Regions from separate parts of the Streptomyces sp. NPDC056224 genome, predicted to be linked through region 1. Evidence: riboswitches for the same ligand, from Rfam matches in the RefSeq annotation. Region 1 holds a riboswitch; the other holds the start of a gene.
What was found. A riboswitch is a leader RNA that binds a small molecule or an ion and turns the genes downstream of it on or off. The one in region 1 is predicted to bind S-adenosylmethionine.
Positions count from the first base shown of each region.

Region 2: linked by a shared signal. The riboswitch ahead of thrC (threonine synthase) and the one ahead of ACFCZ1_RS28640 (aminotransferase class V-fold PLP-dependent enzyme) in region 1 are both predicted to bind S-adenosylmethionine.

Region 1 is NZ_JBHJTK010000033.1:19,185-26,819, forward strand. Features, by position in the region: gene ACFCZ1_RS28620 (NYN domain-containing protein) at 1-312, opposite strand, end outside; gene ACFCZ1_RS28625 (hypothetical protein) at 353-592, opposite strand; gene ACFCZ1_RS28630 (rhomboid family intramembrane serine protease) at 727-1,461, shown strand; gene ACFCZ1_RS28635 (Lrp/AsnC family transcriptional regulator) at 1,458-1,739, shown strand; gene ACFCZ1_RS28640 (aminotransferase class V-fold PLP-dependent enzyme) at 2,193-3,611, opposite strand; SAM riboswitch class IV at 3,855-3,971, opposite strand; gene trpD (anthranilate phosphoribosyltransferase) at 4,061-5,125, opposite strand; gene ACFCZ1_RS28650 (cytochrome bc complex cytochrome b subunit) at 5,299-6,930, opposite strand; gene ACFCZ1_RS28655 (Rieske 2Fe-2S domain-containing protein) at 6,927-7,635, opposite strand, start outside.
Region 2 is NZ_JBHJTK010000006.1:25,893-33,527, forward strand. Features, by position in the region: gene ACFCZ1_RS10630 (trehalose-6-phosphate synthase) at 1-161, opposite strand, end outside; gene ACFCZ1_RS10635 (glucosyl-3-phosphoglycerate synthase) at 208-1,185, opposite strand; SAM riboswitch class I at 1,370-1,526, shown strand; gene thrC (threonine synthase) at 1,520-2,818, shown strand; gene ACFCZ1_RS10645 (MoaD/ThiS family protein) at 2,856-3,131, shown strand; gene ACFCZ1_RS10650 (cold-shock protein) at 3,544-3,750, shown strand; gene groL (chaperonin GroEL) at 4,045-5,667, shown strand; gene ACFCZ1_RS10660 (Uma2 family endonuclease) at 5,765-6,337, opposite strand; gene ACFCZ1_RS10665 (phosphoribosylanthranilate isomerase) at 6,477-7,085, shown strand; gene ACFCZ1_RS10670 (beta-glucanase) at 7,156-7,635, shown strand, end outside.

The DNA of each region.
Region 1 (7,635 bases):
ACCGGACTCCAGGGCGCCGGTCAGCTCCGACTGTGCCTCGCGCAGCTTCTCGGCCACCCGGCCGCGGAACACCGGGTCGGTCTCGACCGCCGCGGCCATGGCGTTGCCCGCGAACTTGGCGCGCCGGCTCGGGGTGAACCGGGCGTACTGACGCAATTGCGCGGGAAGGTCCGCGACCGTCAGTCCGCCGAAGGCGTCCGAGACGAGCGCGACGACCCGGCGCCGCACGCCTTCCGGCAGCGGGCGGTCGAGCACCTCGGCGGCGTCGCCGGCCGCGTCGGCCGGCTCAGCGCCGCTTGCTGGCTCCACAATCCGTCACCCCTACCGTGATCTACCTGTGGGCTCGGCTCCCTCAGGAGTCCGTGCCCGGCCTGTCCACGAGCTCGATCTGGTCCACCGCGTTGCACCAGCGGCAGCGGACCGACTCGATGGTCTCATTGACCACCTCGCGCTCCTCGACCTTCGGCTCCCCGGCGAGGTCCAGGTGGACGTACTCCACGACCTTCGACGAACGGGTGACATCGAAACGCGTGAGGTTGCCGCACAGGGTGCAGCGCCACCGGGTGGTGTCGGTCGGCAGGGGAACCGTCATCAGGCCGCTCTCTCCTTCGTCGTGTTCGTAGCTGATTCAATTAAAGCGGTCTGCTGAGCCGTCCGCGCCGTTTGGGCGGACCGCGGCTCGTAACCCTACGGCCTGCCACCGCTTCAGGTGGGCGTGGTTGCGTCATGCTCTGTCACATGATCGTAAGGTGGCAGGCCGTTCGCGAGGCCGCCCGGGGACCGGTGGTCACCCACGCGCTGATCGCGGGCTGCGCGGTGGTGTTCGTACTGGGTCCGGCCTCGGGGCTGAACCCGGCCTACGGGACGGGCGACGGGCTGCTCACCGCCGGGACCGACTACTTCCGGCGCTGGGGCGTGGTCCCGGACGTGCTCTTCACCGGCACCCCGCGGGCCTGGCTCACTCCCCTGACCGCGCTGTTCGTACACGGCAGTTGGCTCCACCTGCTCGGGAACATGCTCTTCCTGTACGTCTTCGGCGCGATGGCGGAGGAGCGGATGGGCCGCCCGGCGTTCCTCGTCTTCTACGTCTGTACGGGCTACCTGGCCCTGGCGGCGTACGCGGCGGCCAACGCGGGCTCCTCACAGACCCTGGTCGGGGCGTCCGGGGCCATCTCGGCGGTGCTGGGCGCCTTCCTGTACCTGCTGCCGCGGGCCAGGGTGACGAGCCTGTTCCCCTTCCTGTTCTTCCTGCCGCTGCGCTTCCCGGCGTGGATGGTGCTGCTGTTCTGGTTCGCCCTCCAGGGGGTGGCCGCGCACCGGGCGGGGAGCGGGCCGGGGGTCGCCTATCTGGCCCACCTCGTGGGCTTCTCGGTCGGCTTCCTGTACGCGTGGGCGCGCTATCGGCGTGCGACTAGAGTGGAGCGACCAGCGACGGCCACCGAGGGAGACAGTCAGCCGTGATCACCGCGATCGTGCTCATCAAGACCAGTGTGGACCGCATCCCCGAGATCGCCGAGTCCATCGCCGCGCTGGACAGCGTCAGCGAGGTCTACTCCGTCACGGGGACGTACGACCTGATCGCGCTGGTCCGCGTGGCCCGCCACGAGAACCTGGCGGACATCATCCCGGGCCGCATCAGCAAGATCCCGGGCGTCGAGGCGACGGACACCCACGTGGCGTTCCGTACGTACTCCCAGCACGACCTGGAAGCCGCCTTCGCCATCGGCCTGGACGCCTAGGTCCCGTCGTCTGCGGCCCGGGCCCGGCCGACCCGGGCGGACGCGGCCCGGACGGACCCCGGCACCCGGCAGGGGCGTCAGAGCCCCGGCGGACCCTCACCGGCCACGGGCGGGCGGTCTTCGGCGAGCCGGAACGGGCACCCGCGCGGGTGGTCGCCGGGGCCGTGGTCGCCGGGGCCGCGCAGCCGGGTGCCGCAGCCTCGCACTCGCCTCCCGCTTCGACACCGACCGGGTGAGGCCGGGCGCAACGGCCCGCCCCCGTACGCGGCCCCGCCCCCGCCACCGCTCCCGGACCCTCCCGGGTCCGGTGCGCGTCACCGTCGCGGAGCACGTCGGCCGTCCCGTCCGGCGGGGTCCGTCCCGGCGCCGCGGAACGGTCCGGGCACATTGCGCCAGTTGAGCCGCTCCCACCGGTCGGGGCGGCGTGTCCTCCACCCGCCGTACCGCAGAGCGTCAGACGGCGGGGACGCAGCGGCCCTCTTCCGTGCGGTACCGCCACTTCGCGCCGTCCGCGACGAGTTCCCTCACCGCGCGGACGAAGCGCTCCACGTGCTCGTCGGGGGTGCCGGCGCCGAAACTGACGCGGATCGCGTTGAGGGACCGCTCCCCCGGGGCCGCCTCCGGGGCGCCGCATTCGCCCTGGGCCTGCGGCTCGCTGCCCAGCAGGGTGCGGACCAGCGGGTGGGCGCAGAAGAGGCCGTCGCGGACGCCGATGCCGTACTCGGCGGACAGCGCCGCCGCGAAGTGGGAGCTGTTCCAGCCGTCCACCACGAAGGAGATGACGCCGACGCGCGGCGCATCGTCCCCGAAGAGGGACAGGACGCGGACCGCCGGGACGCCGGCCAGGCCCTCCCGGACCTTCGCGATGAGGTGGCGCTCGCGGGCGACGAGGCTCTCGAAGCCCGCCTCGGTCAGGGCCTTGCAGGCGGATGCGATGGAGTAGACGCCGATGACGTTCGGGGAGCCGGCCTCGTGACGGGCGGCGGTGGTGTGCCACTCGACGTCCACGCCGCCGTCCTCGCGCCGGGAGACCTTGCGGGAGGCGCCGCCGCCTGCGAGGTACGGCTCTGCCTCCTGGAGCCAGTCCGCGCGGCCGGCCAGCACGCCCGAGCCGAAGGGGGCGTAGAGCTTGTGCCCCGAGAAGGCGACCCAGTCCACGTCGAGGTCCTGCACGGAGACGGGGTGGTGCGGGGCGAGCTGGGCGGCGTCCAGGACGATCCGCGCGCCGTGGGCGTGCGCGGCGGCGGCGAGCTCCTTCACCGGCCACAGCTCGCCGGTGACGTTGGAGGCGCCGGTGACGCAGACCAGGGCCGGACCGTAGCCCTCTTCACCTGTTGCCGTGCGGTCGGCCAGGGCGCGCTCCAGGGTGGCGACGGCCTCGTCCGGGGTGCGGGGGGCGTTGAGGTAGGTGACCTGCGCGTCCGACCACGGCAGCAGCGAGGCGTGGTGCTCGGTCTCGAAGACGAAGACCTGGCAGCCGGCCGGGAGCGCGGCGGCGAGCAGGTTCAGGGAGTCGGTGGTGGACCGGGTGAAGACCACCTGGTCCGAGGGGCGGCAGTCGAGGAACCGCGCGACCGTGACGCGGCTCTGCTCGAAGAGGTCGGTGGAGAGCTGCGAGAGGTAGCCGGCGCCGCGGTGCACGCTGCCGTAGTACGGGGCGTACGCGGCCACGTCGTCCCAGACCCGCTGGAGCGCCGGGGCGCTGGCCGCGTAGTCGAGGGCCGCGTAGGTGACCTCGCCGCCGGTGACGAGCGGGACGGTGACGTCCCGGCCGAGGACCGGCAGCGGCTCGGCACAGGCGGGGTTGACGGCGGGGGCGGCGGAGGCGGGGGCGGGGGCGACGGCGGGGGCGGCGTTCACGGAAACGGACATGACGGAATCTCCCGGCAGGCAGGGGTGAATGGCTTCGGTGTGCCCGTACGCGGGTACGGCTCGGCGGCCGACCTGGGGGTCCCCCGGACGGAGTCCGGGGAAGGTACGGGAAGTCCCCGGATCGAAGGCGGGTACGCGGAAGTGACCCTGATCCCGGGGTGAAGAAGGGGCGGAGTCGCCCTATCGCATTCGCTTGCTCACGGAAAAACGCTCCTCGAGAGACCAGGACCCCTGGTGTCGAGGGATCCGCGCTTGCCGTAGACCTCGCTGCCTACGGCCTGGTCATCACCCGGGGCACCCCGCCACGGAAGGAGGGTTGCCGGACAGCAAGCCGGGGCCTAAACGCTGTCACTCGTGACCTGTCCAGCATCCTGCCACATGATCCCCCGTGCGCAAGGCCCCGGTCCGAATGGCGGACCGGGGCCTTGACCGAAAGCGATCAATCGGAGTCAGGCGTTGCTGGCCGCCACCCAGCGCTGCAGCGCCGCCCGGGCCGCACCCGAGTCGATCGACTCCGCCGCCCGGGTGATGCCGGCCGCGAGCTGCTCCTCCAGCGGGCCCGTGCCCGGGTCCAGGGCCACCAGGGCCGCGGCCGAGTTCAGCAGGACGGCGTCGCGGACCGGGCCCGTCTCGCCGGAGAACAGGCGGCGGGCGACGTCCGCGTTGTACGAGGCGTCCGCGCCGCGCAGCTCCGACACGTCGACGAGGGTGATGCCGACGTCCCGCGGGTCGAAGGGCTGCTCCGCGACCTTGCCGTCCCGCACCCACCACACCCGCGAGGTCGCGGTCGTGGTCAGCTCGTCCAGGCCGTCGTCGCCCCGGAAGACCAGCGCGGAGGAGCCCCGCTCGGCGAGCACGCCCGCCACGATCGGGGCCATCCGGGCGTCGGCCACGCCCGTCGCCTGGGCCCGTACCTTCGCCGGATTGGTCAGCGGGCCGAGGAAGTTGAAGGTGGTCCGGATGCCCAGCTCCTTGCGGGCCGCGGCCACGTGCCGCAGCGCGGGGTGGAACTTCACCGCGAAGCAGAAGGTGATCCCGGCCTCCTCCGCGACCTCGGCGACGCGCGCCGGGGTGAGGTCGAGGTTGACGCCGAGCTTCTCCAGGACGTCCGAGGCCCCGCTCGCGGAGGACGCGGCCCGGTTGCCGTGCTTGACCACCTTGGCGCCCGTACCGGCCACCACGACCGCCGACATCGTCGAGATGTTGACCGTCTTCGCGCCGTCGCCGCCCGTGCCGACGATGTCCACCGTCCGGCCGGGCACCTCGATCAGGTTGGCGTGCTCGTACATGGTCCGCACGAGGCCGTTGATCTCCGCGACCGTCTCCCCCTTGGCCCGCAGCGCGACCACGAAGCCGGCGATCTGGGCGTCCGTGGCCTCCCCGCGCATGATCTTGTCCATGGCCCAGGCGGTGTCGTCGGCACGCAGGTCCCGGCCGGTCAGCAGCGCGTCGAGAACGCCCGGCCAGGTGGGGGCCGCCACGCTGTCGCCGCCTGCCGGGGTCACAACGTTCATGGTCCACTCCTGCTGCTCGTAGAGGATTCCACAATGGATGGGAAGGCCTTCAGCCTATCCAGCCGGGGAGACGGCAAAGAGCCCCGTCCAGACACTGGACGGGGCTCTCGCCGTGGCGACACCAGGACTGACCGAAATCAGTCCCTCATGCGGTCAAGCGGTCGTACGGGAGGTCAGTGGTGGCCGTGGCCGCTCTGGATCTCCTTGTACTCCTCCACCGTGGGCTTCGGAATCTGGTTGCCCTCGGCGTAGAAGCCCTTGCTGAGCTTCGCGCGCAGCTTCTCGCCGCGCTTCACCTTGCGCTCGACACCGTTCTCGTCGACCGTCGGGCCGATCTCGATCGGCTCGTACGTGGTGTACGAGGTGAGCGTGTGCAGCTTGTCCTGCGAGAGCGGCTCGTGGACCTCGACGAACTCACCGTGCGGCAGGCGCTTGATGATGCCGGTCTCGCGACCGTGCAGCACCTTGTCCCGGTCCCGGCGCTGGAGGCCGAGGCAGATCCGCTTGGTGACGATGAAGGCGAGGACCGGGACGACGAAGAAGCCGATCCGGACGAACCAGGTGATCGCGTTGATCGAGAGGTGGAAGTACTGGGCGAACATGTCGTTGCCACCGCCGATCAGGAGCACGATGTACTCCGCGATCCAGGCGACACCGAAGCCCGTACGGGTCGGGACGTTGCGCGGGCGGTCCAGGATGTGGTGCTCGCGCTTGTCCCCGGTGACCCAGGACTCGATGAAGGGCCAGGCGGCGATCGAGCCCAGCACCAGCGGGAAGAGCAGCAGCGGGATGAACACGCCCAGGACGAGCGTGTGGCCCCACAGGTTGATCTCCCAGCCGGGCATGGCCCGGATCAGGCCTTCCGGCATACCCATGTACCAGTCGGGCTGCGCACCGGTGGACACGTGGTCCGGGCGGTACGGGCCGAGCGCCCAGATCGGGTTGATCGAGGCGATGGCCGCGATGGCCGCGATGACACCGAAGACCAGGAAGAAGAAGCCTCCGGCCTTGGCCATGTAGACCGGCAGCAGCGGCATGCCGACGACGTTGTTGTTCGTCTTGCCGGGACCCGCGAACTGGGTGTGCTTGTGGTAGAAGACCAGGATCAGGTGGGCCACCAGCAGGCCCATCATGATGCCGGGCAGCAGCAGGATGTGGATCGAGTAGAACCGCGCGACGAAGTCGCCGCCCGGGAACTCCCCGCCGAAGAGGAAGAACGACAGGTACGTGCCGATGACCGGCACGGACAGGATCGCGCCCTCCATGAAGCGGACACCGGTGCCCGACAGCAGGTCGTCCGGCAGCGAGTAACCGGTGAAACCGGTGAACATGCCGAGGACCAGCAGCAGGAAGCCGAAGATCCAGTTGACCTCACGCGGCTTGCGGAACGCGCCGGTGAAGAAGACGCGCATCATGTGCACGACCATGCCCGCGACGAAGATCAGCGCGGCCCAGTGGTGGATCTGCCGGATCAGCAGACCACCGCGGACGTCGAAGCTGATGTCCAGCGTCGAGGCGAAGGCCTCGGACATCAGGACGCCCTGCATCGGCACGTACGAGCCGTGGTACACGACCTCGTTCATGCTCGGGTGGAAGAACAGCGTCAGGTACACACCCGTGAGGATGATGATGATGAAGCTGTAGAGGCAGATCTCACCCAGCATGAAGGACCAGTGGTCCGGGAAGATCTTGCGCATGTTGGACTTGGCCAGGCTGTAGATGCCCAGGCGGCCGTCCGCCCAGTCCGCTACACGCTCGCCGGCAGGCGCTTTGCGCGCCGTCTTGGATTCAGTGGCAGTGCTCATCCGCGCTCCCAGAAGGCAGGACCGACGGGCTCTTCGAAGTCGCCGAGCGCTTCGAGGAAGCCTTCGTCATTCACACCGATCCGCAGCTGCGGAAGCGCGTGACCGGCCGGGCCGAAGATGACTCGGGCGCCGTCGGAGAGGTCGAAGGTGGACTGGTGGCACGGGCAGAGCACGTGGTGCGTCTGCTGCTCGTACAGGCTGATCGGGCAGCCGACGTGGGTGCAGATCTTGGAGTAGGCCACGATGCCCTCGTGGGACCACTCCAGCTCCTGCTTGTCCTTGATGTCCTCCGGCTTGATGCGGACGATCATCAGGGCGGCCTTGGCGATCTGGACCTGGAAGTCGTGCTGCTCCTCCTCCAGGCCTTCCGGCATGGCGAAGGTCAGCGAACCGACGACCACGTCCTCGGGACGCAGCGGCTCCATCGTGTTCTGGTTGATGAGCAGCTTGCCCTTGGCCCACAGCGTCTTGCGCAGCTTGTCCTCGGGCAGCGGACCGGTGTCACGCATGAGCATCACGGCGGACAGCGGCAGCAGGGCCAGCGCGCCCAGCAGCGTGTTGCGGATCAGCGGACGCCGGCCGATGCCGGACTCGTTCGCGCCGTCCGCGAAGTCCTGCATGACCTTCGCCTTGACGTCCGGCGAAGCGGCGATCGGGTGGCGCTCGTCGGCGACCTCGACGTCGGACATCAGGGTGCGGGCCCAG
Region 2 (7,635 bases), on a different contig from region 1:
AGGGCCGCGCAGATCCACACCGCGTCCGGCTGCTCCGCCAGGGCCGCGGAGAGTCCGGAGACGAGACCGCCCCCGCCGCGCCGGGCACTGAGGGTGCCCTCGGCGGACAGGGCGTACGAGAGCGGGCCGCGGTTGGCGGCTACGAGCACCTGAGAAGCCATGCGCCGAACCTAGCCCGGCCCGGGTCCCCTCAAACCGTTCCCTGCGTCACGCCACGCGGCGCAGCACGTACTCCCTGACGTCCAGCATCGGCGGCCGCTCCTCCGTGTCCACCTCGTACGTCCGCGGCACGAACCCCTCCGGCCCCCGCTCGAACTGCGTCAGCTCCGGACGTACGAGGGGGTACCCCCCGCGGTGGCCGGGGGAGTGCCCGTGCGCGAGCCGCAGCTGCGCGGTGCGGTATATCGCCGCGGCCATCCGGCCCAGCGCCTGCCCGTCCTGGTGGCGGTGGACCCGTACGCCGACGTCCACCTGGGCCAGCGCGTCCAGCCCGACCGTGTGCAGCGCGTCCACCAGCAGGCCCAGCTCGACGCCGTACCCGACGGGGAACGGCAGCCGCTCCAGCAGGGAGCGGCGTACGGCGTACTCACCGCCCAGCGGCTGGACGAAACCGGCCAGCTGGGGCCAGTGCAGGTTGAGCAGGGGACGCGCCACCAGCTCCGTCACCCGGCCGCCCTGGCCGGGGGCGTCGCCCAGCGGGCGGTCGTACATCGCCTTGACGAACTGCACGTCCGGTTCCGTCAGCAGCGGCCCCACGATCCCGGAGACGAAGTCGGCCGAGAAATCGCGCAGGTCGGCGTCAACGAAGCAGACGATCTCCCCGGACGTGGCCAGCAGGGAGCGCCACAGCACCTCGCCCTTGCCGGGCAGCGCGGGGATCCGCGGCAGGATCTCGTCGCGGTGGACGACGCGGGCGCCGGCCTTCGCGGCGACCTCGGCCGTCCGGTCGCTGGAGCCCGAGTCGACCACCACCAGTTCGTCCACCAGGGGGAACGGCAGTCCCTCGATCAGCTCGCGCCGGATCACCTCGACGATCGCGCCGACCGTCGCCTCCTCGTCGAGCGCGGGCAGCACCACGCTGACCGTGGTCCCAGCCGCCCGTTTCCGGTCCAGCAGCTGGTCGAGCGGTCGGTCGGCGGCGGACCAGGAGCGGTCTGCCAGCCAGCGCTCCACCTCTTCCAGCACCCTTGGACTCCCTGCATCGTCACTTGTCCGGGCCGATATGCGATCCATCTCGCGGTTCGGACGGCTGTCTCAACCGCCCTGCCCTTCGGTTACAGTCTTGAACAACGCAAAGGACCACCGCATGCCGGGGGTCCTTGCGCACAAACGCCCGGAGCGCCATGGAGCGCGCGGTCCGGTGCCATACCGCTCATCCAGAGGGGCAGAGGGACACGGCCCGTTGAAGCCCCGGCAACCCTCCAGTCGGTTCTCGCGATGCGTTTTCACGCACCCCCGCGAGGTCCCCGGCTAGGGAAGGTGCCAATTCCGTCTCATGGCGAAGTGCGCCATGGGGAAGATGAGGAGAAAGGGCCTCGCCATCATGGCTGCACTGACTGATCCCACCTCTGTCGATCTCGGACCTGCCACCGGGCTTTCCTGTCGTGAGTGCGGTACCCGCTTCGAGCTCGGACCGATCTTCGCGTGCGTCGAGTGCTTCGGACCTCTGGAAGTCGCCTACGACCTCCCGACAGGAGACCCCGAGGCCCTGCGCGCCGCCATCGAGGCCGGCCCGAACAACATCTGGCGGTACGCGCCGCTGCTGCCCGTCCCCGCGGACGTGGCCTCCAAGCCGAGCCTGAACCCGGGCTTCACCAAGCTCGTGGACGCGCAGAACCTGGCCAAGGAGCTCGGCGTCACCGGCAAGCTCTACGTCAAGGACGACTCCGGCAACCCGACGCACTCCTTCAAGGACCGCGTCGTCGCGATCGCCGTCGAGGCCGCCCGCGCCTTCGGCTTCACCACCCTGTCCTGCTCCTCCACCGGCAACCTGGCCGGCGCCGTCGGCGCCGCGGCCGCCCGGGCCGGTTTCCGCTCCTGCGTGTTCATCCCCCACGACCTGGAGCAGGGCAAGGTCGTCATGGCCGGTGTCTACGGCGGCGACCTGGTCGGCATCGAGGGCAACTACGACGACGTCAACCGCTTCTGCTCCGAGCTCATCGGCGACCCGCTGGGCGAGGGCTGGGGCTTCGTCAACGTCAACCTGCGCCCGTACTACGGCGAGGGCTCCAAGACCCTGGCGTACGAGATCTGCGAGCAGCTCGGCTGGCAGCTGCCCGACCAGATCGTCATCCCGATCGCGTCCGGCTCGCAGCTGACGAAGATCGACAAGGGTCTGCAGGAGCTGATCAAGCTCGGCCTGGTCGAGGACAAGCCGTACAAGATCTTCGGTGCCCAGGCCGAGGGCTGCTCCCCGGTCTCCACCGCCTTCAAGGCCGGCCACGACGTGGTCCGCCCGCAGAAGCCGAACACCATCGCCAAGTCCCTCGCCATCGGCAACCCGGCGGACGGCCCGTACGTCCTGGACATCGCCCGGCGCACCGGCGGCTTCGTCGAGGACGTCAACGACGAGCAGGTCGTCGAGGCCATCAAGATCCTCGCGCAGACCGAGGGCATCTTCGCCGAGACCGCGGGCGGCGTGACGGTCGGCGTCACGAAGAAGCTCATCGAGAACGGGCAGCTCGACCCGGCGCTCACCACCGTCGTCCTGAACACGGGTGACGGCCTCAAGACCCTGGAGGCGGTGGCCGCGGACAGCGGGCAGACCGCCACCATCCGCCCGAGCCTGGACGCGTTCCGCGCCGCCGGCCTGGCCTGACCACCTCCCCCCGCTCCACCGGAAAGGCAGTAGCACCATGAGCGTCAACGTCCGCATCCCCACCATCCTGCGCACCTACACCGGCGGCAAGGCCGAGGTCCCGGCCGAGGGCACGACCCTGTCCGAGGTCATCGCGTCGCTGGAGAAGAGCCACCCGGGCATCGCCGCCCGCGTCCTGGACGACCAGGGCAAGCTGCGCCGCTTCGTGAACGTCTACGTCAACGACGACGACGTGCGCTTCGAGGGAGGGCTGGAGGCGGCGACGCCGGACGGCGCCGGTGTCTCGATCATTCCCGCCGTCGCCGGAGGCTGACCGGACATGCGCCGTGCCGGCGGCTGCTGACACGCGAAAACCGTAATTGCCCCCTCCGCTAAAAGCGGAGGGGGCAATTCTGTTTGATTGGGCACGGTAGAGTTGGGGAAGTCCCCTCCGCTGGACTTGCCCGCCGCATATGAACGGGTCGCGTGAGGGTCGACATCGGGTCAATGTGCGGGTGCGGTATGGGGCTTTGGCGAGATATGCCAGGCCCGAGTTGCCCTGGGATATGCCAAATTTTCACTCTATTTCAATGTTTCCGAGTGTCCAGATTTCTCGTCGGATTGACCTGTTGCAGACAGCACCGACGCGGATACATTCAGCCTCGGTCGACGCGTTCCGGCGCAAGTTCTGACCCGGGAGCGCGAAGTGCGTTCCTGCGCAAGGGCCAGTAATAGGGGAGTTAGGCATGGCTCAGGGCACCGTCAAGTGGTTCAACGCGGAGAAGGGCTACGGCTTCATCGCGGTCGACGGTGGTGCGGATGTGTTCGTCCACTACAGCGCCATCCAGATGGACGGGTACCGCACCCTTGAAGAGGGTCAGCGGGTCGAGTTCGAGATCTCGCAGGGCCAGAAGGGTCCGCAGGCGGACATGGTCAAGCTCGCACTCGGCTAGTCCCGGCGCGATCGACCGCCCACGCGTACGCAAGAGGGGCCCACATCCTGGACACGGGGTGTGGGCCCCTCGTGCGTTCGCGGGGGCGTTGGCCCAAGCCGCTTGCACTCGTGGGGGTCGAGTGCTAATCATTGGCGTTAGCACTCTCCAGGTGAGAGTGCTACCAAACTGAGGACCGGGTCGGTGAGGCCCGCAGCGTCCGGCGGGAAGGAACCGCCGGGCACGCAGGCCGTCCGTCGCGGGCGCGGGCGCGGTCCGGGAGCAATCCACCGCTGTCCGGGAGGACCACTTCAGATGGCCAAGATCATTGCGTTCGACGAGGAGGCCCGGCGCGGTCTCGAGCGTGGGATGAACCAGCTCGCCGACGCCGTCAAGGTCACCCTTGGCCCCAAGGGTCGCAACGTCGTCCTTGAGAAGAAGTGGGGCGCGCCCACGATCACCAACGATGGTGTCTCCATCGCCAAGGAGATCGAGCTCGAGGACCCGTACGAGAAGATCGGCGCCGAGCTGGTCAAGGAAGTCGCCAAGAAGACGGACGACGTCGCCGGCGACGGTACGACCACCGCCACCGTGCTGGCCCAGGCGCTCGTCCGCGAGGGCCTGCGCAACGTGGCCGCCGGCGCCAACCCGATGGCCCTCAAGCGCGGCATCGAGAAGGCCGTCGAGGCCGTCTCCGGCGCCCTGCTGGAGCAGGCGAAGGATGTCGAGACCAAGGAGCAGATCGCTTCCACGGCCTCCATCTCCGCCGCCGACACCCAGATCGGCGAGCTCATCGCCGAGGCCATGGACAAGGTCGGCAAGGAAGGCGTCATCACCGTCGAGGAGTCCCAGACCTTCGGTCTGGAACTGGAGCTCACCGAGGGCATGCGCTTCGACAAGGGCTACATCTCGGCGTACTTCGCCACCGACATGGAGCGTATGGAGTCGGCTCTCGACGACCCGTACATCCTGATCGTCAACTCCAAGATCGGCTCGGTCAAGGACCTGCTGCCGCTCCTGGAGAAGGTCATGCAGTCCGGCAAGCCGCTGCTGATCATCGCCGAGGACGTCGAGGGCGAGGCCCTGTCGACCCTGGTCGTCAACAAGATCCGCGGCACCTTCAAGTCCGTCGCCGTCAAGGCCCCGGGCTTCGGCGACCGCCGCAAGGCCATGCTCGGCGACATCGCCATCCTCACCGGTGGCACGGTCATCTCCGAGGAGGTCGGCCTCAAGCTGGAGAACGCCGGTCTCGACCTGCTCGGCCGCGCCCGCAAGGTCGTCATCACCAAGGACGAGACCACCATCGTCGACGGTGCCGGTGACAGCGACCAGGTCGCCGGTCGCGTGAACCAGATCCGCGCCGAGATCGAGAACTCCGACTCGGACTACGACCGCGAGAAGCTCCAGGAGCGCCTCGCGAAGCTGGCCGGCGGCGTGGCCGTCATCAAGGCCGGCGCCGCGACCGAGGTCGAGCTCAAGGAGCGCAAGCACCGCATCGAGGACGCCGTTCGCAACGCGAAGGCGGCCGTCGAGGAGGGCATCGTCGCCGGTGGTGGCGTGGCCCTGCTGCAGGCCTCCGCGGTCTTCGAGAAGCTGGAGCTCACGGGCGACGAGGCGACCGGCGCCAACGCCGTGCGCCTGGCCCTGGAGGCCCCGCTCAAGCAGATCGCCGTCAACGGTGGTCTCGAGGGTGGCGTCGTCGTCGAGAAGGTCCGCAACCTGCCGATCGGTCACGGCCTCAACGCCGCGACCGGCGAGTACGTGGACATGATCGCCGAGGGCATCATCGACCCGGCCAAGGTCACGCGCTCCGCGCTGCAGAACGCCGCGTCGATCGCCGCGCTGTTCCTGACCACCGAGGCCGTCATCGCCGACAAGCCCGAGAAGGCCGGCGCCGGCGCCCCGGGCGGCATGCCGGGCGGTGACATGGACTTCTGATCCTCCCGCGGCTCAGGCCGCCGGTCGATCGGCTGTTCTCGAACGAGGGCGGCACTCCCTGCGGGGGGTGCCGCCCTCGGGCGTTTCGCGGCCGGCACTAGAAGCCCGTGGTGTCGAGCTCGAAGCCGAAGGGCTCCGGGACGGGCAGCGTCTCACCGAAGGACACCGTCCGGCGGGAGCGGTACCCGTGCGGGGAGGGGTCCCAGAAGCAGGTGATCTCCGCGTCCTGCATGTCGACGACCAGGTAGACCGGTACGAGGCGGCCGTACACGTTCAGCTTCTCGTTCCAGTCCGCGTCCTTGGTCGACACGGAGGTGAACTCCGCGACCAGTGACAGGGCCGCGCTGTCCGCGTGACGGCCCTCCTCGTCGAACGCCGCCTCGTCCGCCACGAAGAGGTCGGGCCCGTAGGCCCGCTCCGCTGCCGGGAAGCTGAAGAGGAAGGGGGCGACATCGGCGACGTGACCCTCGGGGGCGTGGGCCTGTAGCTGCTCGCGTACTGCACGCATGCGCCGGTAGTAGCGCAGCTTGGAGAACGGCGACACGACGATCTTCCCCCGGATGAGCTCGGCCTTGAAGCCGTCTGGCGTGTTCATCTCCTCGACCGTGCGCAGGAGGCTCTCGAATGTCGGCGGCGACAGGCTCTCTATGGGTGTGGCCCGCTCGGTCATGGTCGTCACCGTCGTCCTCCGGATGGCGTGATGTGCCCTGAATGTGTGCCTCGTCCCAGGCTAGTGGCGGGACGCTTTCCCTGCCCGGCTTATGGGATGCATCGTCGCGAATCGCGCTGGGTTTGGTTGACTTCGGGGTATGACTGACGTGTTCATCAAGATCTGCGGGCTGAAGACGCCGGGCGACGTCGACGTGGCCGTCGAGGCCGGGGCCGATGCCGTCGGGTTCGTCTTCGCGCCCGGCAGCCCCCGTACGGTCGACGCGGCCACCGCGCGGGAGCTGGCCGCGCGGGTGCCGGACGGGGTGCTCACCGTCGGCGTGTTCCGGGGGCAGCCGGTGGCGGAGGTGCGCCGGTTCGCCGAGGAGAGCGGCGTACGGGGCGTGCAGCTGCACGGCGAAGAGGGCCCCGAGGACTTCGCGGCGCTGCGGGCCGCGGGGCGGACGCTGCTGCGGGCCACCGCCGAGCACGTGAAGCGCTGCGGCGAGTACGGAGAGGACCTGCTGCTCCTCGACGCCCCCGACCCGGGCTCCGGCAAGCCGTGGAACTGGGGGGCGGCGGACTTCGCGCCGCCCGAGGGGCGGTGGCTGCTCGCGGGCGGGCTGACCCCCGCCAACGTCGGCGACGCCGTCCGGGCCACCGGCGCGTGGGGCGTGGACGTCTCCAGCGGCGTGGAGCGGGAGCGCGGGGTGAAATCGCCCGAGCTGATCCGCGCCTTCGTCGAGGCGGCGCGCGCCGCCCGTCGCTGAATGCTTCCGCGCGATTACCCTGTGCGATGATTCCGGCATGGGCGCGTCCGGTTACGGGCAGACACCCTGCATGGACTCGGAAAAGCTCGGCTGGCTGCGGCGCCTGACGTCGCGCCTCGCCCCGGCGGGCGCCGGCGGCGCGGTCGCGGTCAGGCCGCGCCTCGCCCCCGCCTTCACCGCCGATTTCTCCTCGCCCACCCAGTGGGTCGCGGGCCGCTCCTGGGCGTATCCCGACGGCGGCCCGACGAACCCGGGCGACAACAAACTGGACCACCTCGTCGACGATCCCGCCTACAGCCGCAGCGGCGTCTTCCGGGCCAAGCGGAGGCCCGACGGCAACTGGAACACCGGGCTGCTCACCACCGAGGGCAGCGACGAGGGGTTCATGGTGCGCACCGGCGACATCCTGGAGGCCCGGGTCAGGCTCCCGGTGGAGACGGGTGCCTGGCCGGCGATCTGGACCTGGCGGGACGGCGGCCAGGAGATCGACGTCTTCGAGTACCACCCCGACAATCCGGATCTCCTGGAGCTCTCCAACCACGTCCGTCAG